Regions from separate parts of the Neptuniibacter sp. 2_MG-2023 genome, predicted to be linked through region 1. Evidence: predicted binding sites of a transcription regulator. Region 1 holds the regulator's gene; the other holds the start of a gene.
The links. Region 1 encodes FNR, which switches genes on or off when oxygen is low (the NO sensors DNR and NnrR bind a similar motif). Its sites were predicted from a motif close to TTGATNTANATCAA; they were not measured.
Positions count from the first base shown of each region.

Region 1 (16,480 bases):
CCTGATTTTTTTCTTTCAGCTTTAGGTTTATCTTTCTTTCGTTCGACTACTTGTCCCCTATAGATAACGGTATTCACTTCCTCAGCTATCTCATCAGGCTCTTCAATGGGGGCTTGTTCGGTTTCAATGATTTCCTCAGAATAGCCTATCTTTTCTAATAGATGTAATGCAGCCTCAGGTTGTAAGCTTTCTGCAATGGGGAAAAGCAGGTCTGGAGTAAAGGAGCAGCGCAGGTTTTGGCTGTTGACTAAAGTGTTGAATGCTTCTTCGTTATTTAGTCCGCAATAATTTAATCCAATTAATGCACCTTGATTGATAACAATTTGCCCAGAACGGTTTGATTCGGAAGCAATGAAAACGGTACCCGTGAGTTTTTCCCGGCATACTTTCAATAATGTATTTTCTAAAGAGAGTGGAACATTTGTCATTGTAAATGGCCCATAAGCTATAGACCTTGTAATCAAAAGCATGAATTACGCCAAAAACATTAACCTTTTGATTTTTAATGACTTAAATTTTTTTAACGCTTATTTTTGTTCCATTATGGTGACGATTGGTTCGTTGTGATTTTTTTTAGTGCATTTTTCTGTCTGGAAACAGGTCAATAAAAGGGGCGAGGTGGGAGCGCCCCCTTTGGTTTATTCAGGAAGGCATATTTCGTTGCGGATTATCGCCAGTATTGTACGAATAAAAAGTATGCTGATGACCACTGAAGATAAAGTAAGTAATACAATAGCTATATATTGGAAAAATGGAGATGGATTGTGTTGATACATCACCAATGTTGCTATTGTTGAGGCGGCTAAAGGGAAAGAATACGCCCACCAAGACATGTAAAATTTTATTTTACTGAATCTAGGTAGTTGTGTGAAAAGCAGTAATACTAAGAACATCGATGTATAAAATAAGATACGCGAAAAGTTGTCTAGATCAGCGTTTAATTTCATGTATGAGATAAAACCTACCGCTGGGGGAGCGATTAAGATAAATAGGGTAGGGAGCAGCTTTTGTGGTAGCGGCTCATGGAAGAACATACGGTTAAAAATGAGAGTCTTTAAAATAATCCAGTAAATAAACCCAATTGAAAAAAAGAACCAGCTTAACTCTATAAAACCATGCTCAACACCGGCAATGGGAATCAGGATATTACCGACAACAGGTATGAACCATGCTGGGGTTGAATGTTCGATTTTAAATTTTGGATGGTGAATCCATTGGCTTAAAGCATGGATGGTAAAACCTAAGTGTATAGTGACACCTGTTCCCCATAAATATAATGAGAGCTCCTTAGATACATGTAGAGTTGCGATACTCATTAAAATAAGACTAATGGAAAACGCAGGGAAAAAACTCATTTTGATGGGATGTTGATACTCTTCTACAACAGCGTTTGGGTATTTTTTTGCTTTTAATGTATAAGTGATAACAATCAGTAGTAGTACTGACGCACTTAGAATAAGGAGTGCCTGAGCAATCACGTCAGTAAAACCAAAAACGACAGAGGCTTTATCCCAAGCGAGGGTAAGCCCTGTTAATCCCATTACTACAGAGAAAAAAGCTGCAGGAAAAAATTGTAGTTTAGGTAAGTTCTGTTCAGGGCTATTTTGCATGTCTCTAACCATCATTAAATTAGAATATTCTAATATTATAATTATTTTTAAGAATTAAAGCCAAGTTTTTCTGTACACCTTTTCCCAGTCATTAAGTATGGCTGGGAAGCAGCGATTAGTTTAGGGTCTCTTTGCTTCACCACCAAAGGCCTTAATAATCGCAGGGAACAGTTTGGCAAACTCTAAGCCCATTTGAACCATATCTGCATCAAATTGAGCGACTTCATCTTCAGCGGCCTCATCGGACATTTTATCTTGTAGTTGGTCACTGAGTTTAAGGCGTTTGATTGAGAGATCATCTTGTAGCAGGATTTTCAGATGTTCATCCCATTCAAGGGCAAGTTTAACTACTCGTTTACCTGCTTCAAGGTGGGCAACAAACTCTTCATCTTCCAGTTGTTGACCTTTAATTCGAATAACACCGCCTTCAAGGACATTATCGCGTAACTCGCATTCATCTAACACTTCAAAGCCTTCAGGTATGCTAGTGTCACTTTCTAACCAAGTGGACATAACGGCTGATGGTGATTGCTGCACATCAGGAAGTACTATAGGTAGACTACCTAGCGTTCCACGTAGGTGGCTTAGTAGCTCTTCAGCACGTTTGTGGCTAGAAGAATCAACAGCAATCCAGCCTAAGCTAGGAAGTATAATTGCACTGGTTTGTTGGAACTTACTGAAAGCGCGGGGTAGGAGGTCAAGCACAACTTCATCTTTTAGTTGGTCTTTCTCTTTTTTATAAACTTTACGTGCTTGGTCGCGCTCAATAACGGCAACCTTTTCACCAACGGCTTCTTTGATAACGGCGCCGGGTAGGATCTTTTCCTCTTTGCGGGTAGCCACCATAAACATGCCGTGTACTTGGTGAGCGAGTAGATCTTCTGTTAAATGGCAAGGTGAAACCCAGCCATAACGGCTCAATTCTTGGCTTTTACAAGGTGTAAATGTTTGTTCCAAGAGCTTTTCTTGTAACTGTTCCTGTGTGTATTCGAAGGGTTCAGTTAAACGATAAAAGATGACATTCTTAAACCACATAGCAGCTCCTGATAGAAAAAAGGCAGTGCATAGTAGCAAGAAATGTTGTGGATGGAAGAGGAAATTATAGGTTTATGACGAAATTAATTATCTAAATAGGGTGCTTAGGGATTTATTTTTTTAAAAGCTGTATTAAGGGACTTATCGACATAGTATCCGTAGAGATCTAAGGTGTTGATGCCGACCATCTTTTCTGCAATTTCCTCACCTTTATTGTTGAGAAAAAGCAGTGTTGGGGTTGCCCATGCATTGTACCGTTGAGCAAATGTATTAGCGCCTACCTGTTGCCCGTTAAAATCTTTAATGCTACCTCCTGTATTAATTTCAAGCTCGCTAAAGAGCGTAGTGCTCTCATAATGACCACTTAAAAGCATTGGATGGATGATCTCTTCGGTAATAAGAAGACAGTAGTTACAATTAGGTTGCGAGACTAAGAGCATCACAACTTTTTCCTGACCTGATGAATTTCTACCAGTCTCTACATAGGCTTGCTGTAAGTCTTTTGTTCTCGGTATTTCCACAGCCCAGATCGCTTGGCTGATTATTAAACAAAAGATCGGTAGTAATCTAAACATGTAAATTCCGGCGTTTATTCTCAGCGTAGGGGCTGAGTGTTTATAGTTGTTCGATGAATTCTAAACTATGTTCAGTAACTTCATCCATATAAAGGTCGCGAAAGAAGTGATCAGCTCCCTCAATTTGAATGCTTTGTACCGCATCGTTGTTTAAAGTTTCCAATTTTTCAAATAGATCGGCAACAATAGTATCTTCACTGCCACTGAAGACTAGTGTTGGCAGTGTAGTTTTAGATAATAGCGTGGGAGTATCAAGGCGTGGGTTAGCTTGATAGTAGTTTACAAAGCTTGAAGCGGCTACTTGCGTATCTTCACAGTAGATAAAATCTGTATTGGTAAGCATGTTATCTGGGGCTAATTGAATAGCTTTTTCTAGCTGATCTGGCAGTGAGTGTTGGTAGCGTTTGTTGTAACTCGCTGCTTCATATTGTTCCGACCAAGTTTGCGGAGCAATTAAAATTTGTCCTTTTATAACAGGGTCTGAGTGTGTATCCGCATACCAAGCTGTTTGATTCCCTCCCCGGGAGTGGGCGGCTAATATTATCGATTGGCTACCTTGTGTTTTAAGCCAGTCCACCCAAGCAGCTATTTCAGGAATTGCATCGGTATGTTTATGGGTGTGAGGAGTTTTACAGTCGTACATACCATGCCGATTATCCAGGCCTAAACTTAAATTGATAGCTAGGCTACTCATGCCTTCATCAGCCAGTAGCTCTTGCCATGTGGCAATGATCTCCATGCCATTGTGGGCGAGTGTGCCGTGGGTGATGAGAAGTATATTGTTAAAACCGTTCTCTTCTGTCAGGTGCAGGTTGGCATTTAAGTCGAGATGCTTATATTTTAGTGTGATCTCTTCTGCATATAGGTTGCTGGAGTTAAGAAGGCTGCTAGCAAGGAATAGGGCGATAATAATACGGAGCATAGAAATACCTAAACGGCTTGTTCGTCAATTAAGTTATAATGATATTCTTAAAAGAAATATGCAAGCCGTTTCAGTATTCTATTAGAGGTCACTTGTAGTGTTTAAAGGCCTTCGTAGGCTAGAAGCGTATGTACTGGGACACCTGCATCTTGGATTTTACTGGAACCTTGAAGATCAGGTAGGTCAATGAGTGCAGCGGCTTCTGATACTGATGCTCCCAATTTTTTGATAATGCTGCAGGCCGCAAGTATTGTTCCGCCTGTAGCGATTAAATCGTCAAAAACTAAAACTTTGTCTCCAGAAGTAACTGCATCAACCTGCATTTCAACGGTCGCTGTGCCATATTCCAGCTTATATTCTTGTTCGATTGTTTGGCCTGGAAGCTTCCCTTTTTTACGGACGAGAACTAAGGGAATATTTAGATGGTAGGAGATAATAGAGCCGATCAAAAAGCCTCTGGCATCAATGCAGGCGATATGAGTAATATCACTATCAACATAACGCTGAATAAAAGCGTCAGAGATCATGCGCAATGCTTTCGGGTCTTTAAATAGGGGGGTTATGTCACGGAACTGTACGCCAGGTTCAGGCCAGTCAGGGATGGTTCGAATAACTGACTTCACATAACATTCGTCGTATGACATTAAAAACTCCTTGGAAACTGCTTGTTGATTTGGCTCAATGCATTTTAGGGGAGATAAAGGTCTAATGAACCCGTTGGGTTACACATTGAGATGGCTACTTTTTGTGCGACTGACGAGCACCGGTAGTCAATATGCCGGTGCTCTTTTATTTTATCGATCTTTAGCAGTGGCCGTTTTTACCACATTGAGCACTTACTGGTTCAGTCGCATCACTTTCTATAATCTCTCCAGATAATCTGTAGAGTTGCTCTATATCTTCTATATGAACCTCTTTACCTTCAACGCGCAGTAAATTAGCTTTTTGGAAACGTGTGAAAATACGGCTGACAGTTTCTACGGCTAAGCCTAAGTAATTACCAATCTCATTACGTGACATGGATAGACGGAAGCTTGTTTCAGAATAGCCTCTTGCTTTAAAGCGTTGCGATATTTTCACCAAGAATGTTGCTACACGCTCTTCTGCATTTTTCTTTGATAAAAGAAGCATCATCTGTTGCTCTTCGCGAATCTCTTTACTCATAGTGCGTAAAAGCTGGCGGCGTAGTTCCGGAAGCTGCCCCGACAGATCGTCGAGACGCTCAAATGGAATTTCACAAACGGTTGTAGTTTCTAGTACTTTTGCTGAGACAGGGTATTCGTTGCAATCAAATCCGCTCATGCCAACAAGTTCACCTGGAAAATAGAATCCAGTGATCTGTTCTTCACCTTCATTTGTGATGGTGTAGGTTTTAACGGTCCCTGCTCGAATCGCATACACGTCAGTGAACTCGGAACCTTGGTTAAATAGGTGCTCCCCTTTTTTTAATGGTCGGCTTTTATCGATAATCCTATCTAACCGTTCCATCTCTGTCATATTAAGCGAAACGGGGAGACATAATGAGCTAAGACTACAAGTGTTACAGCTAACCTGCTGCAAACTGCGCAGCTTCCCTTCGTTTGTCTTGTTATCACTCATAATACATTCCTGTTGTCGTTATAATCGAGTGGCTACATTTTGATTATGTAATATTTCTGTAAATACGGAAAGTTAAATAATCCGTGAGAATCGCTGTGAGCTAAGGTCTTTTGGTATATAAGCATCAAAAGCCATGCATATTCTGCGAATTAGTAACCGACCGGCGGGTGATACGGTAATGCGTTTTGTGTCCATTTGAATAAGACCATCGGTGGTAAAAGCGCTTAGCTCTTGCTGGGCATCGGCAAAGTACTGATCGAATTGGATACCGAAGCGCTGCTCTATTGGTGCTTTTTCTAATTCGAAATGGCAAATAAGATGAGTGATGACATGGCGTCGGATAATGTCATCTTGGGTTAAGCTTACGCCGCGTTTAATTGCATGTTTTTCGCTTTCTACTGTATCTGTATAAGCTTGCATCTCATGCTGGTTTTGATAGTACACAGAACCAATTTGACTAATGGCAGATACCCCCATGGCAACTAAGTCACATTCAGAATGTGTTGTGTAGCCTTGGAAATTTCTGTGTAGTTTTCCCGTGTTTTGCGCAATAGCTAATTCATCATCAGGTTTAGCAAAGTGGTCCATGCCTATATAGACATAACCGGCATTGAGTAGTTTACTGATAGTTGATTCTAGAATAGCAAGTTTCGTCTCTGGGCTAGGTAGTGTTGATTCATCGATGTGACGCTGTGGCCTAAAACGATCTGGCAGGTGAGCATAATTAAATACAGAGAGTCTATCTGGGTTCATCTCAATAACGGTATCTAATGTCTCGTTAAAGCCATCAAATGTTTGATAGGGCAAGCCATAAATAAGATCAAGGTTAAGTGAGCGGAAGCCTTGGCGGCGAGCTTCTTCTAAAATGGCAGAAGTTTGTTCAACCGATTGCACACGGTTAACAGCTTCTTGCACTTTAGGGTCTATATCTTGTAAACCTAAGCTAATGCGATTAAAACCGATCTCTCTTAATACTTGGATTGTTTCTTCAGTGGCTTCTCTTGGATCTATCTCAATAGAGTAATCGCCGGAGTCATCATCTAGTAGATTAAAATTAGCCCGCATCTGCTGCATTAACTCTCTCATCTGCTCATGGCTAATGAAAGTAGGCGTACCGCCGCCCCAGTGAAGCTGAGTGACCTGACGGTCATTACTATACCATTTGGAAAGCTGAGCCATCTCTTTATACAGGGTATCCAAATAGGGCTGTGCTTTCTTACGATTTCGTGTAATGACCTTATTGCAGGCACAGTAGTAGCAGACGTGTGCGCAAAATGGGATGTGCACATAAAGAGAGAGTGGCGCATTTAAGTCGGCAGAGTTCTGTCCTGTTGTCACTAAATCCGAGGAAGATAGTTCAGGATCGAACTGAACGGCTGTTGGGTAAGATGTATAGCGTGGACCTGAAAGGTCGTATCGCTTGATTAGATCTAAGTCCCATTTTATCAGGTTGCTATCCACGAATGTTTCCCTCGTTATCTCGACTGCTGCCATCACTGACAGTAAATAATCTATTAGTAACTAAGCTTGGTTTAACTCTATGGCTAATTCAGTATGCCTTGCCAAGGGATTGTGTAGAGTCCCATCAGTATAATCAGGCTACCAGAGAGGTGTTTTGTTAGTTTTCGTTGTAAAACTGTTTTTACCTGTTGTGCTAAAACGCCAGTTAAAAGCATAGTGGGCAGCGTGCCTAATCCAAAAGCGATCATTAATTGTGCGCTTAAGGTCCAGTCCGCAGCGGCGGATGCCCATATGAGTGTGCTATAAACGAGACCGCAAGGTAGCCAGCCCCAAAGTACGCCGAGCATGAGTGCTTGGCGTAATGTTTTAACCGGTAAAAAGTGGCGTGCAAAAGGGCTGATTTTTTTCCAGAGATAGGAGCCTAGATGCTCAACCTTGGTCAGACCTTGCCACCATTGTGCTATATAAAGTCCCATGCTGACTAACATTAAACCTGCAAATATTCGTAATGCGAGTTGTATGCTTGGGTTTTCAATTAACCAACTTACACTGCCGAGTAATGCCCCCGCTATAGCGTAGCTGGTAATTCGCCCGCTGTTGTAACCCAGTAATAAGCCAAAGCCTTTCATACCATTTGGGCTGCTAAGGGAAACTGTTGTCGCAATACCACCGCACATACCAAGGCAATGTGTACCGCCGAGTAAACCTAGCAAAAATGCGGTTGGTAGTGAGAGTGCTTCAGTCATCCTTATCCTTAGGAGAAGGTTTTTTTACTTTGGCGTCATCGGGAATCAGTGCTTCGTCATCGTCATATAAAATGCTATGAGCGGGGCTGTCCAAATCATCATACTGACCATTATTAACGCTCCAAAAGAAAGCCCAAACGGCACAGCTCGCTAAGATGATAGCGATTGGAATAAGGAGAAAAATAATGTCCATGGGAATCAATAACCCTTAATTTTTAAAGGAGTAATTCTACCTGATTTTGTTGTTAGGGGTTAGTCTTCAACGTTTCAGATTGATGTTTGATTGGGCCTAATTTTCTTTTCTTTAAGCGGTTCAAACGCATAGCATTACTGACAACAACAAGCGAGCTTGCAGACATTCCTAGTGCCGCCATATAAGGAGCAATAAAGCCAAAAGCTGCAAGAGGAAGCGCCATAAGGTTATAGAAAAGAGACCAAAATAAATTTTGTTTGATGATTCGCTTAGTTTTTCGAGCGAGTAAAATACCGTCCACTAAGCGTAGTAGGTCGTGACTGATTAACACTCCGTCAGCATTAGTTTTTGCTAAGTCTGTTGCGCCGCCCATAGCAATCGATGTTTGGGCGCCAGCCAGTACAGGAATGTCATTTATTCCATCGCCTACCATGACGACCTGTGCGCCATTTTCTTGAAGGTTTTTCACATGACTTAGCTTTTGCTCAGGAGAGACGCCTGATACTGTGTTATTAATACCTAAGAAAGTGGCTACTTCCTCAACCGCAGATGAATTATCGCCTGTTAGCATTTCACAGGTTAATCCCAGTTGCTGTAGATGTTTGATGGTCTGTTGGGCTTCTCTGCGAACTTGGTCGTTGAGCCTAAACCAAGCTAAAGCTGAATTTTCATTGCAAAGGAGTAGCCATTGACCACTGGTTTCTGGCAAAGGGGGTTGAGGTTGTGAACAAATCTGGGATGAAAAGTCTGGTTTTCCTATACGGTAGCGCAGATTACCTATAGACCCTTCGAGTCCTTGACCTACTTCATTATGGATATTGGAAGCGTTCAGTTCGGCTGATTTCTCATGAAACGCTTTGGCTATAGGGTGTTCACTATGTTTTTCAATCGCCGCTGCAATTTTAGTACATTCGCTTTCACTGAGATCTGTTAAGGGTACGATTTGCTGTAGGCTCAGATTGCCTTGAGTCAATGTGCCGGTTTTATCAAAAACAATATGGGTGGCAGTGGCTAGGCTTTCTAATACATGGCCGCGGGTAATCAATAACCCATTTTGTCTTAAGGTACCGGTTGCTGCAGTCAGTGCTGTCGGAGTTGCTAGAGAGAGTGCGCATGGGCAGGTGACAACGAGAACTGAGAGTGTAATCCAAAAGGCTTGAGAGGGTTCAACTAGCCACCAACTGAAGCCAACAATAATCGCTGTTAGTAGAACCGCAGTGACAAAATAACTAGCGACTTTGTCGGCGACTTTAGCTACATGAGGTTTTTCCTCTTGCGCCCGTTCGAGCAAACGAACAATGGCAGATAACTGGGTCTCGTTACCTGTTTGAATGATCTTGATGGTAATTGGGTTTTCTACGTTAATTGTGCCGCCAACAACCTTATCATCGATTTGCTTGCGTATAGGTAGGTATTCACCGGTTAATGCGGATTCATCAACTGAGCTGTTACCCGCGGTGATAATGCCGTCAGCTGGGATCGTATGGCCTGGCCGTATAATGACATAATCGCCTACCGTTAAGTCTTTGACGGGAATTAGTTGCTCATCATTGCCGACGATCTTTAATGCACTTGCAGGTAGTAAATTAAGTAAAGAGTTCCCCGCACGGCCTGTGCGGTGACGGGCTTTCATCTCAAGGAAGCGACCAATTAAAAGAAAGAAAGTAAACATGGTCACTGAATCAAAATAGACTTCGCCGCTATTTGTGATTGTTGCCCAAACGCTGGCGAGATAGGCGCCACCTATAGCTAGTGATACAGGAACATCCATAGTGAGATGTTTGGTTTTGAGGTCTCGCCAAGCCGCCAGAAAGAAGGGGCGTGCGGCATAAAAAATAACGGGGGAAGCAATAACTAGGCTTGCCCAACGCATGAATGTGACGTATCTATTTTCAATGCCCTGAATGTCACCGCCATAAAGAGCAACCGCGATCATCATTGTTTGCATCATCCCTATACCGGCAATACCTAGTCGGCGGGTTGCTCGCTTCTGTTCTTGTTCTAAAAGCTGCTCTTCTTTATCAGGGTGATAGGGGTGGGCTTGATAACCTATACGGTATATTTCAGAAAGCAGGGTGCTTAATGGGGTAACTGTTTTATCCCAAGTGATACGCGCACGGTGGTTAGTTAAGTTAACGTGTGCTTTCTCAACGCCAGGAATCCCTTGAATATGATGTTCCAAGAGCCAAACACAGGCTGCACAAGTGATGCCTTCAATAACGAGGGAGGCTTCGGATAAGTTGTCTTTAGTAATGACAAAGTCTTTCTGGATATTAGGTTCGTTATAGAGAGTTAGTTCTTGAAGAAGTTGTTCAGGTAACTCTTTGCTTCTAATTTCAGGTGAACCTGCTGATTCGGTACGATGCTTATAATAGGTATCTAGCCCACTATTAACGATGGTTTCTGCTACAGCTAAACAACCGGGACAGCACATGTCACGCGGTTCATCATTGATAATGGTTGTGAAATTGCTACCAGGTGGAATAGGGAGTCCACAGTGGTAGCAATTTTTTGATGAGTGGTTGTCCGTCATTAGTTGTGCGCTGGTTCTAACTCAATACTATTTTGATCATAAGGCGGATGGATCTCCGCACGTAAGTTCCAGCTAGCAGAATCATCTTCTAAGATAAGGTAACGTTTACCTTTAAGGGATGTTTGCAGGCTACCGGTATATGAATTGGTGCTTGGAACCTGTTTTAGCATGATGTTTTGATCGTACTGTTGATGCGTTGGATGCACGATACTTAGTGTTAAATGCTTAGGCTTTTCGGTCTGGTTTGATCTGAAATGTACCATTAGATCGCCTGTTGCATTATCAAGTTCAAGAGTGCCTGAGACGCCTAAAGCTTTAGCTGCTTCTGAATGGGATTTGTCAACAAAGTGGCCCCGTGCAACTTTGTACATATCATCTTTAACTATACCGTCGTGGGTAATGATAGATAGGTAAAGGAAAGAGGTGCCATAAATAACGACGGCAATGATTGGCGCTAAAATAAACCAGAGCCAAGGCTGTCTGTACCAAGGAGCAATCGGTGTGTTGTCTTCTGAATTCATTGTTATATACCCCAAAAAAAAGCTGCAAGTTAAATGCGTGTACGGTTACACATTTAACGGGCAGCTATTCTAACCTATTTACCAACAAGGTGGTGCATAAATGCACCACCTTATGTTGATATTCATCAGCAACTTAGCGTTTCGGCGCTGGGCCAATAAAGCGGTTTTCCTCTTTTATAGAAATTGAAGGGTTATCTAATGCTTCAACCTCAAAAAGAATATTGTTATTGGCTTTGCTTAAGTATTTAGCTGGAATAGCAATACGTATAGGCAGATCCAATAGTTCACCGGACTTAATCATTACAATCTCATCGCCCATATATTTCATGCCTTCAAGTCCTGAAACTTTAATGCTGAATTCATGATCAATCTGCTCTTTGTTTGCGAGCTTGAGAGTGTAAGTATTTTCAATCATGCCATTAGAGGTTTCAGCGAATAGCTTGCCTCGGTCACGCAAAATATCTACTTCAAGTGGGATACGGCTATATAGTGTATATCCGAATGCGATAAACATCGCGCAGAGAACTGCAAAGTAGCCTATTAAACGTGGACGTAAAATATGAGTTTTATTCCCGGCTAACTGATGTTCTGTTGTGTATTTAACGAGGCCTTTTTCATAGCCTACTCGTTCCATAATATCGTCACAAGCATCGACACATGCACCACAGGCGACACACTCATATTGAAGACCATCGCGTATATCGATTCCGACAGGGCATACGTGAACGCAGTGGTTACAATCAATACAATCACCTAAGCCTTCGGCTTTATAGTCACTCCCTTTTTTACGTTTACCTCGGCTTTCACCGCGCTCTTCATCATATGAAATGATAAGGGTGTCTTGGTCAAACATGACGGATTGGAAACGTGCATAGGGGCACATATAGATACAAACTTGCTCTCTTAGCCAGCCTGCGTTTCCATATGTGGCAACCGCGATAAAACCAATCCACCACATCTCCCAAGGGCCTAGTTGGAATGAGAGAACGCCATCGATGAGTTCTCTTATCGGGGTGAAATAGCCAACAAAGGCAATCGCTGAGGCAATAGAGAAAAGGATCCAAAGTATATGCTTAGCGCTTTTTCGCATGAGCTTTTCTGTGCTCATACCTTCGGTTTTATCCATGCGCATGCGTTTGTTACGGTCACCTTCAGTCATGCTTTCGATCCAGATATAGATCCAAGTCCACACAAATTGTGGGCAAGCATAGCCGCACCATAAACGTCCAGCGAATACAGTGAAGAAGAAGAGGGCGAAAGCAAGAATAATAAGTAACCAAGATAACAACATGAAATCTTGTGGCCAGAACGTCATGCCAAATACATGAAATTGGCGGTTGGGTAGGTCAAATAAGACAGCTTGACGGCCATCCCATGTAATCCAAGAAAAACCGAAGAACATTAGAAGCATAATGAAGCTTGATGCTTGACGGAATTTTTTGAAAATGCCTGTATAGTCTTTAACGTAAATGTGCTCACGTTTTGCGTACAGATCAAAATTCTCCTCAGAATTTTTCTTTTTCTTTGGAGTGACGTCTTGAACTGGGATCTGATTCATATCGTTGCTCACATACTCACCAGTGATAATTGAAAATCAACTTTGCTAATACCTGCTCAATGCATTAGCAAAGCTGAATATTTTAAACGATCTACAAAAAAAGGCGATATGATCCATATCATATCGCCTTTTATTTTCAATTTCTGCACTTACTTATTTGACAAGCTATATACGTAAGCGGTGATCAAATTGATTTTGTCTTCGCTTAATAGGTCTTTATGAGCAGGCATTACACCAGCACGACCGTTACGAATTGTATGAGCAATGTTCTCAAAAGAGCCGCCATATAACCATGTGTTATCAGTTAGGTTTGGTGCTCCTAAGATAGGCAGGCCTTTAGCGTCAGCGCCGTGACAAGCAGTACAAAGTGCCTGGAATTGGCCTTTGCCGCGTTCAGCTGCTTCACTATCAGACTCTGCTCCGCTTAGTGATAGAACGTAGTGCGCAACATCACGTACACCTTCTTCACCAAGAACTGCGCCCCAAGGTGGCATACCACCTACGCGACCATTAGTGATGGTGGTTTTGATCGTTTTTGGATCGCCGCCGTATAACCAATCATTATCAGTCAGGTTAGGGAAGCCGTGTGCGCCTGTCGCTGCTGAACCGTGACACAGTGAGCAGTTGTTAGCGAACATGCGTTGACCCATTTTAAGGCCACCTGCATTTTCAGGCTTTAGAAGTTCTTCAGTAGGCAGAGAAGCGTATTTTGCAAATACAGGCTTATATACTTCTTCTGCATGTTGAATTTCTTCTTCCCATTGGTTGTGAGATGTCCATCCAAGCAAGCCTTGGTAATTACCTAGACCTGGGTATAGAACAAGATAACACAGACCAAAAACGACAGTTCCAATAAACATCTGGAACCACCATTTAGGGAGTGGATTATCATACTCAGCTATGCCATCAAATTCGTGGCCTAGCGTTTCTTCAGTAGTCTCTTGGTGCGGTTGGCTCTTGCGAGTAGCAAGAAGCAGCCAAGTACAGCCAAGAATTACTGCTAGGGTAATTACCGTTACCCACGCGCTCCAGAAAGCACTCATTTTTGATCTCCCCCGTTATTGGACTCATCACCCAGTATTGGCTCGTCAGGTTCCTGAAGAGGCATATTCGCTGCATCGTCATATTTTTCTTTGTTTTTAGGGTTAAGTACCCAAGCAAACAACGCTAAGAATGTGATTAGCATGACAACCGGAATGTATGGACCATAAACTTCGTAATTCACGCGTTATTACCGCTTGTTGTTGTATTCAGAATGCAATTTGCCCAAGGACTGCAAGTAGGCAACAAGAGCATCAATCTCATGTTTGCCTTGCACTGCATCCTGCGCACCAGCGATCTGTTCATCAGTGAATGGAACGCCAACACTGCGCTGTGCTTCAAGCTTCTTGGCTGTATCTTTGCCAGTTAGCTTGTTTTCAAACAACCAAGGGTATGCCGGCATTTTAGATTCAGGAACAACGTCACGAGGGTTATACAAGTGAGCGCGATGCCAATCATCAGAGTAACGGCCGCCTACGCGAGCTAAATCAGGACCAGTACGCTTAGAACCCCATAAGAATGGATGTTCCCATACTTGCTCATTAGCGGTTGAGAAGTGACCGTAACGTTCCGTTTCTGCACGGAAAGGACGAATCATTTGGCTGTGACAAACATTACAACCCTCACGGATGTAGATGTCACGGCCTTCAAACTCAAGTGCTGAGTATGTACGTAGACCTTCGATAGGTTTAGTCGTAGAAGACTGGAAGAACAGAGGTACGATCTCAGCCAAACCACCGCCACTGATGACGATGATAATCAGCAGGATCATGATACCGATGTTCTTTTCAATCGTTTCGTGTTTGATCATTTCTATATGCTCCCTTGACCTTAAGCTGCTTGTGCAGAAGCATTAGCTTCTGGTGCAGTGCTGTTTTTACGAACAGTCTGCCAAGTGTTGAAAGCCATCAGAACCATACCCGTTAGGAAGAACATGCCGCCCAACCAACGAACGAAGTAACCAGGATGAGACGCTTCAAGTGCTTCAACGAAGCTGTATGTCAACGTACCGTCTTCATTCACTGCACGCCACATTAGGCCCTGAAGGATACCGTTAACCCACATTGCGCAGATGTATAGCACTGTACCAACGGTAGCAAGCCAGAAATGCGTGTTAATAAGGCTAACACTGTACATCTGAGCTTTGCCGAATAGGCGAGGGAGCATATGGTATACAGCACCGATAGAGATCATTGCTACCCAGCCAAGTGCACCTGCGTGTACATGGCCAATAGTCCAGTCAGTGTAGTGAGACAGTGCGTTTACTGTCTTGATGGACATCATTGGGCCTTCGAACGTAGACATACCGTAGAAGGATAGGGATACAACAAGGAAGCGAAGAACAGGGTCTGTGCGAAGCTTATGCCAAGCGCCAGACAAGGTCATCATACCGTTGATCATACCACCCCATGATGGAGCAAGTAGAATCAAAGACATAACCATTGCTACAGACTGAGTCCAGTCAGGAAGCGCTGTGTAGTGAAGGTGATGACCACCTGCCCACATGTATGTCGCAATTAACGCCCAGAAGTGAACGATAGATAGGCGGTAAGAGTAAATTGGACGTTCAGCTTGTTTTGGTACGAAGTAGTACATCATACCTAGGAAGCCAGCTGTCAAAAAGAAGCCTACAGCATTGTGGCCGTACCACCACTGAACCATCGCATCTACAGTACCAGGGTAAATAGAGTATGACTTCCACATTGTTACGGGAATCGCCATGCTATTTACAATATGCAGTACTGCAACTGTAATGATAAAGGCCATGTAGAACCAGTTGCCTACATAGATGTGAGATGTTTTACGCATCTTCACAGTGCCAAGGAAAACTACCGCATAAGCAACCCAAACTACTGTAATCAGTAGATCGATTGGCCATTCTAGTTCGGCATACTCTTTAGAAGAGGTCAAACCTAGTGGCAATGTGATAGCAGCTGCAAGAATTACAACCTGCCAGCCCCAGAAGGTAAACGCTGCAAGACCATCAGAGATCAGGCGACGCTGGCTGGTACGCTGTACAACGTAGTAAGAAGTTGCAAACAGGGCGCAGCCGCCGAATGCAAAAATAACTGCGTTAGTATGCAGTGGACGCAGACGACCATAGGTCAACCATGCGGTATCAAAGTTTAGTGCAGGCCAAACCAATTGTGCAGCGATTAGGACACCGACGGTCATACCGACGATACCCCAGATTACTGTCATTATGGCGAACTGGCGCACCACTTTATAATTGTAGGTGGGGTGTTCAGTTGCTGTGCTCATGTCAGACTCTCATCAACAAGCTAGATTATGGAAATTTGAGTTTCGCTGCCAATTATCTGGGAATAAGCCCGTATTATCAATGTATTTAGGAGATTAACTGGGGCATATTGTCGCAGGAGTTGAATGTCGACCTAGGTATAGTATCTTTACTTCTTACGTCTTGGTTTTGCTTTTAAATTGTTGAATTTAAAGGGTTATATTCTTTTCTGTATCTGCTGTTTTTTCGAAGTTAAGATCTATTTAGTGGCTTTTTTTGACCTATATCTATGTTTTTTGAAAAAGAACGGGGTTCTTTTCAGGGCTTTGTTTGACATAAATCAATTTCGATTTGTGCAATAATCAGTTGCTTTTATGTGGATAGGGCGCGGTTAGTGTTAATAAATGGAAAGCCTGTGAATGGGCGGATTATTCTTGCGCATGGCGC
Region 1 covers NZ_JAUOQC010000002.1:145,540-162,019, forward strand. Annotated here, with positions in the region: gene Q4486_RS03200 (hypothetical protein) at 1-428, opposite strand, end outside; gene Q4486_RS03205 (SLAC1 anion channel family protein) at 639-1,610, opposite strand; gene rdgC (recombination-associated protein RdgC) at 1,731-2,645, opposite strand; gene Q4486_RS03215 (thioredoxin fold domain-containing protein) at 2,750-3,220, opposite strand; gene Q4486_RS03220 (alpha/beta hydrolase) at 3,261-4,142, opposite strand; gene Q4486_RS03225 (adenine phosphoribosyltransferase) at 4,244-4,786, opposite strand; gene fnr (fumarate/nitrate reduction transcriptional regulator Fnr) at 4,947-5,741, opposite strand; gene hemN (oxygen-independent coproporphyrinogen III oxidase) at 5,814-7,202, opposite strand; gene Q4486_RS03240 (sulfite exporter TauE/SafE family protein) at 7,286-7,948, opposite strand; gene ccoS (cbb3-type cytochrome oxidase assembly protein CcoS) at 7,941-8,141, opposite strand; gene Q4486_RS03250 (heavy metal translocating P-type ATPase) at 8,194-10,674, opposite strand; gene Q4486_RS03255 (FixH family protein) at 10,674-11,195, opposite strand; gene ccoG (cytochrome c oxidase accessory protein CcoG) at 11,329-12,753, opposite strand; gene ccoP (cytochrome-c oxidase, cbb3-type subunit III) at 12,903-13,796, opposite strand; gene Q4486_RS03270 (cbb3-type cytochrome c oxidase subunit 3) at 13,793-13,978, opposite strand; gene ccoO (cytochrome-c oxidase, cbb3-type subunit II) at 13,985-14,602, opposite strand; gene ccoN (cytochrome-c oxidase, cbb3-type subunit I) at 14,626-16,056, opposite strand; gene Q4486_RS03285 (alpha/beta fold hydrolase) at 16,428-16,480, shown strand, end outside.

Region 2 (16,480 bases), on a different contig from region 1:
AACTACCAGTTACGTGATGCTGTTCTCTCTATGGAGTTGGCTCAAACAGAATTACGTGCAGTTGAAACGCGGCAGCGACTTATTCTTAATGCGCTACCGGCTCAAGTTGCATACTTAGATAAAGAACAGCGCTTTGTCTTTGCTAACCGTGAGTACCTAGATTTATTCAATCAGAGTAAAGATGAGATTGAGGGGAAAACTCTTAAAGAGGTGGTTGGCGATGATATGTATAGAGAGATTCGGCCGAATATAGAACGGGCTCTTGAAGGGCAAACTGAAGTATATGAGTACCTATTTCAGGAACAAGACAGAGAGATGCTAACCCGTCGAACTGTATTGCCGTTTTATAATGATCAGAAAAAAGTGGTTGGTTTTCTTAACCTTTCTATCGATATTACCCATGAGCGGGAAACGGAACGGCGTTTGGCTGAAGTCAGCAAAATGAAAGCGGTAGGTCAGATGTCAGGCGGATTAGCTCATGATTTTAATAATCTATTGACTATTATCTTAGGTAATTTGCTTGAGCTTCAACGGCATAAATCTATACCGGAAGAACTACAAGATAACTTGAGTCCAGCTATTCGTGCGACAAGGCGGGGTGCTGATATGACAAAACGGTTATTGGCTTTTTCTCGTCGACAATCGTTATCTCCTGCACGTATTAAATTAGGCGGATTAATCCATGAGCTCGTTGATTTATTGGCGGCACCATTGCCAGATAATATCAATTTACTGACCGAGATTAAGCCCGAAACACCGGATGTTTATGTTGATGCTGCTCAAATGGAAGATGCCTTAGTTAATATAGTATTGAATGCAGTGGATGCAATGAGTCGGGGAGGGGTGTTGTGTTTAACCGTTTCGGGTACAACATCTACCGCGTCAGATATTGTCAGTGGCGGATTTGATGAAGCGGTAGCGGCGGGTGAGTATGTTTTAATTTGTATTACCGATACAGGGGATGGGTTTACGGAAAAAGCGCTTAAAAAAGCCTATGAGCCGTTTTTTACCACTAAAGGTACCGGAGCTGGCTCAGGACTGGGCTTAAGTATGGTGTATGGTTTTGTAAAACAGTCGAAGGGTTATCTGCGCATACGTAATCGATGCGATATTCATGAAGGGGAAACGGGCGCTCAGATAGATCTTTTACTGCCTGCAACGCTAGGTATTGAATCTGAAGGTAAGGTGGACCAGCAGGCCGTAGTCAGATCTCCTTTTTCAGCAAAAGGGGATCGCGCTTTAGTTTTGTTGGTGGAAGATAACCAAGATCTACGTCAATTAGTGCGTAAGCAATTAACGGACATGGGGTTTGTTGTTATTGAAGCTAATAGTGGCGATGAGGCTGCGTTGTTGCTGGCTGGATTAGAGAGGGTTAGTGGTGTTGTTTCCGATGTAGTGATGCCAGGTCATAAGAATGGCTACGATGTTGCGGCGCTGGTTAAAATGCAGCACCCAAATGCTTTTGTTGTTTTAATGACCGGTTACACGGAGAACCCTCCTGAAACCGATTTTGATTTTAATTTGTTACAAAAACCTTTTGATGCAGATGCATTAGCACAGGCGATCTCGCCCGAGTTAGTTGATAAGAATAAGAAGGATAATCCATGAATGGATACAGTCCATTAATTTACGTTGTTGAAGATGAAGAAGATCTAGGGACGTTGATTTGTTCTTCCTTGAGTAGTTACCGTTATCAAGTGGAATATTGCGCTAATGGCGAACAGTTATTTGCTGCTTTAGATCGTCAGTTGCCGGAGATCTGTATTGTTGATCTGAACTTGCCAGATATTGATGGTATGCAGTTAGTAAAAGAGTTAGAGCATAAGGCGGTTGGGGTGATTATTGTGTCTGGCCGTGATGGTCTAGCTGATCGTGTTTTAGGCCTAGAGTTTGGTGCAGATGATTACATTACTAAACCTTTTGAACCTAGGGAGCTAGTGGCGCGGGTACAAAGCTTACATCGCCGTCTTGAAAAACAGAAACAGCAATCGGCTCAGTGTCCTAAACAAGCACTATTTGCGAATTGGAAATTTCAACCAGAGTCGCTTCATTTAAGCCGAGATCAATACAGTGAGTCGTTAAGTCGAGCGGAAGGGGATATGCTGTTAGCCCTGTTAAAACATCCTTTTCAGATTTTATCTAGAGATCAGCTATTGGGGGAAAATTGCGTTCCCTATGATCGAAGCATTGATGTGCGAATGTCTCGCTTGAGGAAGAAAATTGAGTCAGATCCTCAGCATCCAGAGTTGATTAAAACCGTTTATGGGGCTGGTTATATGCTAACGACGGAGGTTAAATGGCAGTAGCGCCACCTTAGCTTTTAGGTGACGCTACCTTTAGGTTTATCGACCCATCGTATAAAACTCAGGATTAGGCTGCATCGCACTTATAATCGCCATTCTGTTCGATAGACCAAAAAACGCACAGACGCTGGAGATATCCCAGATATCTTCATCATCTAATCCCTGTTTGTAGAGACGGTTATAATCTTCTTCGTTAATCTGCTCTGGTGTACGACATAGTTTCATACTGAAATCGAGAATTGATTTTTGCCGCTGAGTTATTGCACTGTGGTGATGGTTAATACTGATTTGGTCAGAGAGTATAGGCTGTTTCGTGATAATTCTTAACACGGCGCCGTGAGCAACGACACAATACTGACAGCCGTTTGCTGAACTGGTGGCAACCACAATCATCTCTTTCTCAGCTAAGCTCAAATTAGCTTCCCTATTCATGATTGCTTGGTAGTAATCGAAGAATGCACGAAACTCATCAGGGCGGCGAGCTAAGGTCAAAAATACATTAGGGATAAACCCTGTTTTCTCTTGTACTTCGGTGATGATCGCCTGAATATCTTCAGGTAGATCATTCAGGTTGATATAGTGATAGCGACATACGTCTGTGTTAAACATGGCCTTTCCTTATTTTTATAGGGTTTATTTGCTCTGATATAAATGCATTCAGATAGCTAAGAGTAAAAACAGGAAATGCTGCACAATGTTGAGTGAATCCTAACGAAATGTAACCAGAAATGATTTAATACTCCGTCTAAGACCGACCAATCAGATTGATAAAAAGTAGATAGATTCTCTTGAATAAATATAAATTACTTAAACAGGTTGTTATGGCGTTAGAGCGAGACTATCAAAACGCTATAGCCGCAGCAGAACGAGCACATCAAAGCGCCACGGATAAAGAGAACGTTGCTGAAAATAAGTACGATACATTGGGCTTGGAGGCGGCGTATCTTGCCGAAGGTCAATCAAGACGGGTTATGGCGTGTGAAGAGGAGTTAAGGTCGTTTCAGCAGTTACTTGAATCTTCAGGCAATGATGAGGAGGTCGATGAGATTGGTGTGGGCTCATTAGTTAAGCTTGAGGATGAAATAGGGGCAGTGAAATACCTGCTTATCGGGCGTTTAGCCGGTGGTTTAAAGGTGAAATATGGTGATCACAATCTTGGTCAAGAGGTGATGGTAATAACGCCCTCATCCCCATTAGGTAAAGCGTTAATGGGCTTAGGGCTTGGTGATCAGGTTGATATAGGAACTGCTACTGATAAAAAGAGTTATCAAGTAGCAGCGTGTTATTAAATTATCGCGCTAGGAAGGTGATGATTAACCCATTTTGGCAAGTTTAACTAACGTGTTGATGGCAACTTTTAAGTTCTCTAATGCTTGGCCTGCAGGTACTGATTGTTTTGCACAATCGTTGATAGCAACCGCAAAGTCGGTATAAAAACGGGTGTCTTTGTATTGCTTTTTAAGTCCGCCGACTATGGTGGCTTTATACTCATCCACTTGCTTTTGCATCGCTTTGGCTTTGGCTGCATCGCCACCATTAAATTTAAGTAGACCCGGTGTTACGATCTCTTGTTGAATAAAGTTGTCATATCCACCTAACCCAAGACGTACGGCATTTAGATCTTCTTGTGGGTATTTATCAGGCGCAGAATCCAATTTATATTCAACAAAATCTATAACCCCTTGGCAGGTCTGCATATTATTGATTGAAGGCGCAGCGAGTGCAGAGGTCGCTAGTGGTGTGATAAGAGCCGCAAGTAACAGGTTTTTGCTAATATTCATTGATCTTCCTTTATCTATTTTATTGTCGAGCGGTCGGATGGTTTAGATAGCTTCATCACACCGATTTAAATACTGTTTTCCGATAGTGGCATATCTGCATAAACAATGGAAATTGTTGGATATTTAATTACTCATCGACTTTGAAGGGAAGAAATTTACTGAGCTCTATCATCTGTTCATCCACCATAGCCGTTTCTTCCACAATAAAACGTTTAATCGCTTGATTAAAGCCCACCTCTTTTACGTAGTGAGTAGACCAGGTAGCTACAGGCTGAAAGCCTCGTTGGATCTTATGTTCACCTTGGGCTCCTGAATCAAAGCGTTTTAGATTGTTTTGTATGCAGTAATCGATGCCTTGATAGTAGCAGGTTTCAAAGTGCAGGCTGTCGTATTCATCAAAGCAGCCCCAGTAGCGACCATACAAAGTGTCAGAATCTTTAAGTGATAAGGCTGCAGCAACGGGGCGTTCCCCTTGCATGGCTATAACAAGGAGAAGGTTATCGGGCATTGTTTCTTGTAATTTAAAGAAAAATTCTTTGTTCAGATAAGCTTCACGTCCACGCTTTAAGTAGGTCATACGGTAAAAATCATAAAACTGCTCGATCTGCTGGTGGCTGATCTCATGGCCACTGAGCTGTATATGGCTGATCCCTTGGTCGATCACTTTCTGCCGTTCTTTTTTTACATTCTTTCTTTTTCTTGAGGTGAAATAGCTTAAAAAGTGTTCAAAGCTTTTATAGTCTTGATTAAACCATTGATACTGACAGCCTTTGCGCAACATTAATTTGGGCTGCGCTAAATGGTTCTTTTCATATTCGGTTGGAAAAAGGAGATGGAACGAGTTAGCGCCTAATTTCTCGCAGAGTACAGGTATTTGGGCGCGAATAGTGGCTAGCAAAGGAGCGGGATCTTGTTGTGTTAATAGCCTCGGGCCCATAACTGGGGAGAAGGGGATGGCACAGACCAACTTAGGATAGTATTTGAGCCCATGTTGCTGGTAAGCATCGGCCCACGCCCAGTCAAACACGTATTCACCGTAAGAGTGGTTTTTTAGATAGAGCGGCATAATAGCGATGGTTATACCGTTATCTTTTAGTTGTAGGTGTATAGGCTGCCAGCCTGATTGAGCGGAGGCGCTGCCTGATTCTTCCAATGCGTGAAGAAACTCATAGCGGAGAAAAGGGTTATCAGTGGGAGAGAGCTGATTCCATAGGTTTTTATCTATATCGCTGATCTTATGGCTGAATTTTATTTCCAGCATATTGTTGGTACCCGCTTTCTTTTATAGTTGCTAAGCTTTAATTTGAGGATAATGATTGTTAGTGACCTTTTAAACTAATTTATAGGTCTATCTTTGATTGTATGGGGCGTCATCCCCATTGCATATAGGGGCATAAAAATGGATGAGCTAGAACTTGAATTTGAACTTCATCCCCAACTTGCAGCTGATTGTATTGTATTGGGGGACTTTCCTGTTAGTCGTTTATTATTGTTGAATGATGCGAACTATCCTTGGTTTATTTTAGTCCCGCGCCGTGCAGGAGTCACCGAAACTTATCACCTGTCAGATGAAGATCAATGTATATTGATGAAAGAATCCTCTTTTTTAGCGTCTAATCTTGCTGATGCGTTTGCCGCTAAAAAAATGAATATTGCCGCTTTGGGTAATGTGGTTCCTCAGCTTCATATTCATCATATTGTGCGTTACGAATCTGATAAAGCTTGGCCTGCGCCGGTCTGGGGTAAGTTTCCTGCGCAACCTTACACGGCTGAACAGCTAGATGACGTGCGCTCTAAGCTTGAAGTCTTATTGGCAGGTGAGCTCACATTTGAACTTCATTAAACCTGTAGACGTTTGCTTAGTGGATAAAATATTGAGCATCTAAAGGAGATGGCGTCATACGGGTTAAGGCTCTGCCTTTTAATGTAAGGGAAGTATTTAAGTATTCGCTTAGATATAGGCTCTGATCATAATAAGGCAGGCCTTCTATTGTGAAGCCAATAATCTAGAAACCTATAAAACTACTTAGGTTTAGTTACTTTCATTCTGTTAAATTCACTTCAAATAGCTCTTTCTGCGATCAATGCGGGTAGGGGCCTGTCACCATCAAATAATTCAGGTATAATCCGCCGTTTTTAATAGGTTTATCCTTAGCAGTTTGAGGACTTATTTCGAATGCCAATCTTTGATTTTAAGTGTGATAGCTGTGGTCACGAATTTGAGAAGTTAGTTCTTAAAAGTGATGCACCAGCGCCAGTTTGTGTTTCATGCGCAAGCAGTGATGTAGTTAAAAAAGTATCAGCACCGGGCTTTCGTTTATCAGGCTCTGGTTGGTATGAAACAGATTTTAAAACCGGTAAGAAGAAAAATCTTGCAGGTACACCGGACAGCTCCGCTAGCTAAGGTTAGCGAAGAGTACTGGATAGGTTATTAATTCATAGACGATTGGGTGTAGACCCGATCTATTTAAGTTAACAGGAACAGTAAATTATGCGCAGTCATTATTGCGGCGATCTTAGAAAAGAGCATATCGGTGAAGACATTACACTGGCAGGTTGGGTGCACCGTCGCCGTGACCATGGTGGCGTTATCTTCCTAGACGTGCGTGACCGTGAAGGTATTACGCAGGTTGTATTCGACCCCGATCGTGAAGAGAGTTTTACTCTTGCTGATAGCTGTCGTAATGAGTTTGTTATCGAAATTAAAGGGACTGTGCGTGCGCGTCCTGAAGGTACAACTAATGCTGATATGCCGACAGGTGAGATCGAAGTATTAGGTAAAGAACTGGTTCTATTGAACAAGTCTGAAACACCTCCCTTCCAGTTGGATGAACATCAACAGGTGGGTGAAGATGTTCGCTTGCGTCATCGTTACATCGATTTACGTCGTCCTGAAATGCAGGAAAAACTACGTTTCCGCTCTAAAGTATCTAATTCGATCCGAAACTTTTTAGATGACAATGGTTTCCTAGATATTGAAACCCCTATTCTTAACCGTGCAACGCCTGAAGGTGCGCGTGACTTCTTGGTGCCAAGCCGTATCCATGAAGGAGCTTTCTTTGCATTGCCGCAGTCACCACAGCTGTTTAAACAGTTGTTAATGGTGTCGGGTTTTGATCGTTATTATCAGATCGCTAAATGTTTCCGTGATGAAGATTTGCGCGCGGATCGTCAGCCTGAATTTACCCAGATTGATATTGAAACATCCTTTATGGATGAAGAATCAATCATGGGCCTAACTGAGAAAATGATCCGTAAACTGTTCCTTGAGCTTAAGGGTGTTGATCTGGGTGATTTCCCACGCATGCCATACTCTGAAGCGATGCAGCGTTTTGGTTCTGATAAGCCAGATCTCCGCTTCCCAATGGAATTGGTTGATGTTGCTGACTTAATGGCCGAGATTGAGTTCAAAGTCTTTGCTGGGCCAGCAAAAGATCCTAAAGGCCGTGTTGCTGCGCTTAAAGTACCGGGCGGCGCTAAGCTGACACGTAAAAATATCGATGATTACACTAAGTTTGTTAGCATTTACGGTGCTAAGGGCTTGGCGTGGATCAAAGTGAATGAAATTGAAAACGGCGCGAATGGCCTTCAGTCACCTATCATCAAGTTCTTAGGTGATGATGTAACGATGGCGATTATGGAACGCTTAGGCGCAGAAAATGGCGATATTGTTTTCTTCGGTGCTGATCAAGAGAAAGTGGTTTCTGAAGCACTAGGCGCTTTACGTATTAAAGTAGGTGAAGATCTTGAAATGTCTCAGCGCGAGTGGGCGCCACTTTGGGTTGTTGATTTCCCAATGTTTGAAGAGACAAGTGATGGCGGTTTAACTGCGCTGCACCACCCATTTACGGCACCAAGCTGCTCACCAGAAGAGCTTAAAGCTGATCCGCTAGCGGCACTATCCCGTGCGTATGACATGGTGCTTAATGGTTGTGAACTGGGTGGCGGTTCTATCCGTATCCATGATCAAGAGATGCAAGCTAAAGTACTTGAGATTCTAGGTATTTCTGACGAAGAAGCTGAAGATAAATTTGGCTTCTTACTAACAGCCCTAAAATTTGGTGCGCCTCCGCATGGTGGTTTAGCGTTTGGTTTAGACCGTTTGATTATGTTGATGACCGGTTCGGATTCTATCCGTGAAGTCATCGCTTTCCCTAAAACGCAGAGTGCATCTTGTCCGATGACCAATGCGCCAGGTGAGGTTAGCGCTGTTCAGCTTCGTGAATTAAACATTAAATTACGTAAAACGCCTTAGTTTTCGTTTTGCTGTAATAGGGCGCTTAAAAGGGCCTTTTAGTATTAAAAATAAACTGCCTTCGGGCAGTTTATTTGTATCTATAGATCATTATTTTAAAACATACGGTAGATAGGGAGAGGGTGATGGCTGGTCATTCTAAATTTGCAAATATTAAACACCGTAAGGCGGCACAAGATGCTAAACGCGGTAAGGTTTTTACTAAGCTGATTCGTGAACTTGTGGTTGCTGCGAAAGAGGGTGGCGGTAATCCTGATGATAATCCTCGTTTGCGTGCGGCGGTTGATAAAGGCCTAGGCGCAAATATGAAGCGCGATACTATCGATAAAGCGATTCTACGTGGAGCAGGGGGCGCAGAAGGTGATAATTACGATGAGCTCACCTATGAAGGTTACGGCGCAAATGGTGTGGCAATTCTTGTTGAGTGTATGACAGATAACGTTAACCGTACGGTTGCTGGGGTGCGTGCTGCTTTTAATAAGTTTGGTGGAAACTTAGGTACAAGTGGTTCGGTTGCTTACCTATTCGAGAAGAAAGGCCAGATCACCTTTGGGGACGATCTGGATGAAGAGGTTGTAATGGAGGCCGCACTTGAGGCTGGTGCTGAAGATGTGGTTACTAATGATGATAACTCTATAGATGTGTTCACCGATTGGCATGAGTTCATGGATGTAAAGCAAGGTTTGGAAGATGCCGGCTTGCAGCCGGTTCATGCGGAAATTGCGATGATTCCATCAACAACTGTTGAGTTGGATGTAGATGCGGGCCGAAAAGTCCTGAAGCTGATCGATGCGCTAGAGGATTTTGATGATTCTCAGAACGTTTATCACAATGCCATTATCCCTGAAGAATCGATGGACGAATAATTTTCTTTCCTCTTTCTAATGGCCGGGATTATACTCTCGGCTTTTTTTATTCCTCAATATTAGTGGGTTCAGGGTTTTTAAAATGGGCTAGCTCCTGTATTCTTTGCTGTATAAATAAACAGTATTTTTTTGGGGTTGGTGATTTTGAACCGCAATTTGAATCAGAATGTATTAAACAGATGCTTATATTAGGAATAGATCCAGGGTCGCGCATCACAGGTTACGGTGTGATTAATAGTGTTGGCAATAAAAATGAATATGTTGCTAGCGGCTGTATACGCATCAAAGGTGATGAGCTGCCAGAACGCTTGCAGCAGGTTTTTACAGGCGTTGCTGAGGTCATAGAGCGTTATTGTCCTCAAGAGATGGCCATTGAGCAGGTGTTTATGGCACGTAATGCTGACTCAGCTTTAAAGCTAGGTCAGGCGCGTGGTGTGGCTATTGTGGCAGGCACTAATGCAGATCTGCCTGTTTATGAATACGCAGCGCGTAAAGTTAAGCAATCTGTTGTGGGCAAAGGTTCGGCTGATAAGGCACAGATCCAGCATATGGTGACTCAAATTCTGAAGTTGCCAGGCGCGCCTCAAGCGGATGCCGCTGATGCGTTAGCTATTGCTCTTTGTCATGCTCATACACGTAGTAGTTTGATTAAAACTGCAGGTAGTATGTCGTCGCGAAATGCGAGTTGGCGCCGTTAATTTTCTAGTTGCTTAGGCAGCATTGTTACTTATAAGAGTTTAATCATGAGTTACGAATATTTTATCTATATTGCCGACCTTCTGGGTGTTGCGGTTTTCGCCACTGCGGGAGCTTTAGCAGCCCAAGGGAAGCGTTTAGATATTTTAGGGGTGGTAGTGTTAGCTATTGTGACCTCAATTGGTGGCGGAACTATTCGTGATATCACATTGGATATTCACCCGGTTGTTTGGATTGCTGATACGACTTATCTTTGGGTAGCGATTATTTCTGCGGTTGTTGCTTTTGTCGTGTGTCGCTATATGCAATACCCAAGAAGATTATTGTTAATACTTGATGCGATGGGGTTAGCGCTCTTTACAGTTCTTGGTGCTGAAAAAGCCTTAGCATTAGAATTTTCACCGATTATCGCTGTTATGATGGGGGTAATAACGGGTTGTGCCGGAGGTATGATTCGTGACATTCTCACAGGTCAAATTCCGTTAATACTTCAGCGTGACGGCGAGCTTTATGCGACCTGCTCTATTGTCGGTGCGATATTCTATATTGCGTTTTATGAGGTGGTAGAAGAGCAGTTATTGGTACTTATAGCCATGTCGATAGTATTTGTTGTTCGCATGGCTACCATTTTTGCGAACTTGAAATTGCCAGAATTTATTGTCGCAGGACATAAGTTGGAAGATATGAAAAAGGGGCAGGATCAGTGATAGGTCGATTAAAAGGTGAGTTAATAGAGAAACGCCCTCCACAACTCGTTATTGATGTGAATGGAGTGGGTTACGAGGTCGAAGCCTCAATGAATACTTTTTATCGTTTACCTGAATGTGGTTCGCAGCTAATTTTGTTTACTCACTTTGTGACCCGTGAAGATGCGCAGTTGCTCTATGGTTTTTATGAACGGGAAGAACGCACGCTTTTTCGCACTTTAATTAAAGCTAATGGTGTCGGGCCCAAACTGGCGATCACAATCTTATCGGGCATTTCTACTGCCGAATTTGTACGTTGTGTAAATGATGGTGATACCGCGTCGTTAGTAAAATTGCCCGGTGTAGGCAAAAAAACTGCAGAACGTTTGATTGTTGAGATGAAAGATAAAATTCAGGCATTGGGCCTTGAAAGCTCAAGCGAATTTCAGTTATCGGCTGCAGATGGACCTGATATGGCTGCTTTCGAGCCAGTTGCCGATTCTCGGTCTGAGGCTGAAAGCGCGTTGATCGCTTTAGGTTATAAGCCTGTTCAAGCGACTAAATCGGTAGCTCAAGCGGTAAAAGCTTTAGGTGCTACAAGTAGTAGTGAAGCGCTTATTCGTTACGCTCTACGTGCAATGGTTGGGTAGGAGTACTGTAAGTGATAGAAGCTGATCGATTTATTTCGCCGTTAAGTAATCCTGTAGAAGAGGCGACAGATCGCGCTATTCGCCCTAAAACCCTTGAAGATTATGTGGGACAGCCTGTTGTACGCGAGCAGATGGAGATTTTTATTCAGGCTGCGAAAATGCGTAATGAAGCTTTAGATCATACCTTGATTTTTGGGCCTCCGGGCCTAGGTAAAACCACATTAGCTAATATTATTGCTAATGAGATGGGGTCGGAGATTAAAACCACCTCTGGCCCAGTGCTTGAGAAAGCAGGGGATTTAGCAGCGATCTTAACTAATTTAGAACCTAATGATGTTCTGTTTATTGATGAGATTCACCGCCTTAGCCCTAATGTGGAGGAGGTGCTTTATCCTGCAATGGAAGATTATCAACTTGATATTATGATTGGTGAAGGCCCTGCTGCCCGTTCTATTAAGTTGGAGCTGCCTCCTTTTACTTTAGTGGGGGCAACCACGCGAGCGGGGTTGCTCACATCCCCGCTTCGTGACCGTTTTGGGATTGTGCAGCGCTTAGAGTTTTATAATGTCGAAGATTTGACCCGCATCGTTTCCCGTTCAGCTAACCTTTCTGGCACTTATATTGATGAGCAGGGCGCTTCGGAAGTAGCAAAGCGCTCTAGAGGAACGCCACGTATAGCAAACCGTTTGTTGCGCCGTGCGCGGGATTACGCTGAGGTTAAAGGGGACGGTAAGATCAATAATGATATGGCAGATCGAGCTTTAAATATGCTTAATGTTGATCATCATGGTTTTGATCATCTGGATCGCCGAATGTTAATGACGATGATCGACAAGTTTGCGGGAGGCCCTGTAGGTGTAGAGAATCTTGCAGCGGCAATCAGTGAAGAGCGTGATACTATCGAAGATGTATTGGAACCCTACCTTATCCAGCAAGGATTTATTATGCGAACCCCTAGAGGGCGTGTAGTTACTGATTATGCTTATAAGCATTTTGGGATTGATCGGCCAGACGAAGGTTAATCATTACTGGTTTTATTAAATAAACCAAATCCGATTTAGATCAATAAACCCTACTTTAAGTATGCTTTTGTGCTAAAACTGATCTTCGTCAACCCTGTTTTATAGGTCCTAGGTCTAATATACCGATTACTATAATAAAGTAAGTGCAGGTATTGTTATGACGGTTAATCTTACGCTATCAGAGGTGGCGGCCTTTAAAAAGGAGCTTCTCTATCTATTAGAGCAGTTACAAGCTGAAGTGACAGAGGAAATGGAGCCGCAGATAAGCACCGGAGTGCAAACGCTAGAGGTTCATGATTCTGGGGAAGATGCGGATGCTACCGCAGACTTTATGTTGAAAGTTGAATCCCTGTCTAGGCATAACGAAGAGATAGCAGAATGCTTATCTGCGTTAAGTCGAATCAATGCAGGGGAGTTCGGTTTATGTACCGATTGCGGTGAAGAGATTGAATTGAGTCGTTTAAAGGCTTGTCCAACTGCCGCTCGATGTATTCGTTGTCAGTCTTTATATGAGCAAGGTTTGCAAAAAAGCGCATAATTTTTTTTTACAAAACCCTTCATCACTTTTCTTGTATTAAACCAGCCGTTCTAGGCTGGTTTTTTTCTTGTATTAATTCTTCTGACTGTTATTGTTGATCCTAAATTTCTCTGCTGGGAAATAGATTGAACTTATCTGCTTTTGAGTAATCAGAAAGCAGGTTTGGGGTCTCTTTAACTGCTTAAATAGATAAGAAGGATAGTACTGTGGTCGAAAAAATGTCGATCTGGAGTTTGGTTGCAAATGCGAGTTTAGTTGTGCAACTGGTTATGCTAATGCTTTTGTTAGCCTCAGTGCTTTCTTGGATAATGATTTTTCAGCGTCAATCGGTGCTTTCAAAAGCACGTAAAAGCCTCAGGAAGTTTGAAGAACGATTTTGGTCAGGTGTCGATTTAGGCCAACTTTTCCGTGAAGTCAATCAGCAGCCTAATTCCGATTGTGGTGCTGAAAATATTTTCCGTGCAGGCATTAAAGAGTACACCCGATTAACGCAACAGCAGGGTTATGATCCAGATTCTGTAATGGACGGCGTTGAGCGAAGCATGCGTGTTGCTTTAGCGCGTGAAGAAGATAAATTAGAACGTCATCTACCTTTCTTGGCAACCGTCGGTTCAACCAGCCCTTATGTCGGTCTTTTTGGAACCGTTTGGGGGATTATGAACTCCTTCCGTGGCTTAGCCAATGTTCATCAGGCAACTCTAGCATCAGTGGCTCCAGGTATCTCTGAAGCTCTAATTGCTACAGCTATTGGCCTTTTTGCCGCAATTCCAGCCGTCATTGCTTACAACCGTTATTCTGCACAAGTGGAATATCTATTAGGTAATTATGAAACCTTTGCGGATGAATTCTCATCTATCTTGCATCGCCGTATGCATGGATCACACTAATTTAATGGGGAGTGTGATCAGATGATTAGAAGGCATAAGAAAAAGCGCAAGTTGAACGCCGATATCAATGTTGTGCCCTATATTGATGTAATGATGGTGTTATTAGTGATCTTTATGATTACTGCACCGATGCTTACACAAGGGGTTAATGTTGAGTTACCTAAAGCCGCAGCAGAACCTGTAGATGATAAAGACAATGAACCCGTTATAGTGACGGTTAATGCCGATGGCGAATACTTTATCGATATTGGTGGTGACCCTGAAGAAGCGGTTACCGCTGAGGTGGTCCAAGATCGAATCAGTAAGATTTTGGCGACCAATCCAGATAAAATGTTATTAGTTCGCGGCGATCGTAGTGTTGATTACAATACGGTTGTGCAACTGATGGTTTTACTACAACAAGCTGGCGCTCCAAGCGTTGGCTTGGTGACAGAGTAGGTTAGAATTTTGCGTTTAGGTAGTTACCTGCTTCCCACTCTCTTTGCTGTTTTACTGCATGCGGTTGTTGTTGGCTTATTGGCACAGAGTTGGTTTGACCATGAAGACTCGACACGTAAAGTGCCGCGGCATGTTCAAGCAACGATTGTGGATATGAAAACTCAAACTGCACAAAAAAAAGCCGCAGCAGAGGCTAAAGCAAAACAGAAAGCTGATTTGCAACGTAAAGCTGAAGCGGATAAAAAACGTAAAGCGGATGCGAAGAAAAAACAGTTAGCAAAAGAGAAAGCGGCTAAGAAGAAAGCAGAAGATAAAAAACGACAACAAGAGTTAGCTAAGAAAAAAGCAGCCGATGCTAAAAAACAGGCTGAACAGAAGAAAGTTCAAGAGGCTAAGTTAAAGAAAGCGGCCGCAGAAAAAGCGAAAAAAGCTAAAGAAGCGGCTGCAAAAAAAGCTAAAGCTGATGCGGCTAAGAAAAAAGCGGAAGCTGAACGCAAAGCAGAAAAAGCCCGTAAAGCAGCAGAAGAACAGGCTAGAAATGAAGCCTTGATTCGGGCTTTAGAAGAGGAAGAGGCTGCAATTGCGGCAGAAGAACAGCGTGCTGCTGCGATGGGCTATGAAGCTTATATTGTTGATCAGGTCACTCGTAATTGGCGACGTTCTCCAACAGCAAGAAATGGTATGGTGGTTGAGATAACGGTGCATCTATTACCCTCAGGCCGTGTTAATGATCGCTATGTAACGAAGTCGAGTGGTGATTCTCGGTTTGATAATGATGCACTGAGAGCGATTGATCGTGTTACTGTATTTGAAAAGCTACAGGAGTTAGATCCTGTTGTGTTTGACCGTTATTTTAGGAAGCGTGTTCTTCGGTTTAGACCTGAAGATTTACGGGATTAAGTTTTAAAGGGGAGTTAAGCGTGAAGAAAGTGTTTCATCTATTAATTATGAGTTGTGTGTTACTGCTTTCCTCTGTTGCTAGTGCTGAGAGTGATTTAGCGATTGAGATCACCCAAGGCATTGATGAGCCAACCCCTGTTGCGGTTGTACCTTTTGCTTGGGATGGGTCGTCAGCGTTAAAAGAAGATATTGCTAAGATTGTTTCAGCTGATTTAGGTCGTACCGGCTTGTTCAATATGATGGATCCTAAAAATATGTTGAGTTTTCCAACTCAGCAAGCTCAGATCTATTATAGAGATTGGCGAATTAGCAAAACTGAGTTTTTAGTGATTGGCCGTCAAATACCTGCTGAAGGTAATCAAATAAAAGTTGAATTTGAGCTTTATGATGTCCTTAAAGAGCAGCGTTTGTTATCTGAGCGAGTATCAGGTACACAAGATAATCTACGCGATATAGCACATTATATATCGGATATGATCTATCAGAAGTTGACGGGCATTCGCGGTGCGTTTTCCACACGAATTGTCTATGTTACCGCTCAGCAATATGGTGAAGGTAAAGTGAGCTACCGCCTTAAAATGGCCGATTCTGATGGTGCGCGTCCGATTACGATCCGTCAGCAGAGTGAACCTTTAATGTCACCGGCTTGGGCACGAGATGGCTCTAAACTCGCTTATGTGTCTTTTGAAAGTGGCCGTCCGGCAATCTATATTCAATACTTGGCAACAGGTAAACGTGAAAAAGTTCAATCATTTAGAGGCCTTAATGGTGCGCCAGCATGGTCACCAGATGGTAATAAATTAGCGATAGTCTTATCTAAAGATGGTAATCCGGAGGTCTATGTACTGGATCTAAGATCCCGTAGTTTAGCCAGAATTACTCATCATTATGGGATTGATACGGAGCCCTCATGGTCTCCTGATGGTCAATCTATTATTTTTACCTCCGACCGAGGTGGTCAGCCACAGATCTATCGGATCTATCTGCCGACCCGCCAGTTGGAACGAGTGACTTATGAAGGCAATTATAATTCACGTGGACGTTTGACCCATGATGGTCGCTTCCTCGCGATGGTACACAGAGGTGATGACAATGTGTTCCGAATTGCTGTTCAAGATTTGAAAACAGGCCGTTTAGATACGCTAACTGATACGTATCTTGATGAGTCGCCCACTATAGCTCCAAACGGTAGTATTATTCTTTATGCTACTCAAAAAGGGGTGAAAGGTGTGCTTGGTGGCGTGACCTTAGATGGTAATGTGCGCTTTATATTGCCGGCAACGAGTGGCGATGTTAGGGAACCCGCATGGAGTCCCTACTTGCAATAATTTCTTATAGACATTAACTTATGTCCTGATTTGGACATGGCGGCGTTAATAACATTAAAAATGCTGGGTAAACCAGTAAATTTTTTCAGGAGTGATCAATGCGAGCTTCCAACGTAACTAAAGCAGTTGC
Region 2 covers NZ_JAUOQC010000018.1:29,185-45,664, forward strand. Annotated here, with positions in the region: gene Q4486_RS14420 (cache domain-containing protein) at 1-1,608, shown strand, start outside; gene Q4486_RS14425 (response regulator transcription factor) at 1,605-2,306, shown strand; gene Q4486_RS14430 (peroxidase-related enzyme) at 2,343-2,912, opposite strand; gene Q4486_RS14435 (transcription elongation factor GreAB) at 3,092-3,592, shown strand; gene Q4486_RS14440 (hypothetical protein) at 3,617-4,084, opposite strand; gene Q4486_RS14445 (GNAT family N-acetyltransferase) at 4,212-5,345, opposite strand; gene Q4486_RS14450 (HIT domain-containing protein) at 5,484-5,927, shown strand; gene Q4486_RS14455 (FmdB family zinc ribbon protein) at 6,261-6,488, shown strand; gene aspS (aspartate--tRNA ligase) at 6,576-8,339, shown strand; gene Q4486_RS14465 (YebC/PmpR family DNA-binding transcriptional regulator) at 8,465-9,205, shown strand; gene ruvC (crossover junction endodeoxyribonuclease RuvC) at 9,385-9,903, shown strand; gene Q4486_RS14475 (trimeric intracellular cation channel family protein) at 9,949-10,608, shown strand; gene ruvA (Holliday junction branch migration protein RuvA) at 10,605-11,237, shown strand; gene ruvB (Holliday junction branch migration DNA helicase RuvB) at 11,249-12,259, shown strand; gene Q4486_RS14490 (TraR/DksA family transcriptional regulator) at 12,417-12,797, shown strand; gene tolQ (protein TolQ) at 13,004-13,684, shown strand; gene tolR (protein TolR) at 13,706-14,122, shown strand; gene tolA (cell envelope integrity protein TolA) at 14,132-15,022, shown strand; gene tolB (Tol-Pal system beta propeller repeat protein TolB) at 15,070-16,350, shown strand; gene pal (peptidoglycan-associated lipoprotein Pal) at 16,449-16,480, shown strand, end outside.
Region 2: a site for FNR is predicted at 12,338-12,351, ahead of Q4486_RS14490 (TraR/DksA family transcriptional regulator). Genes of this name have one in related genera too.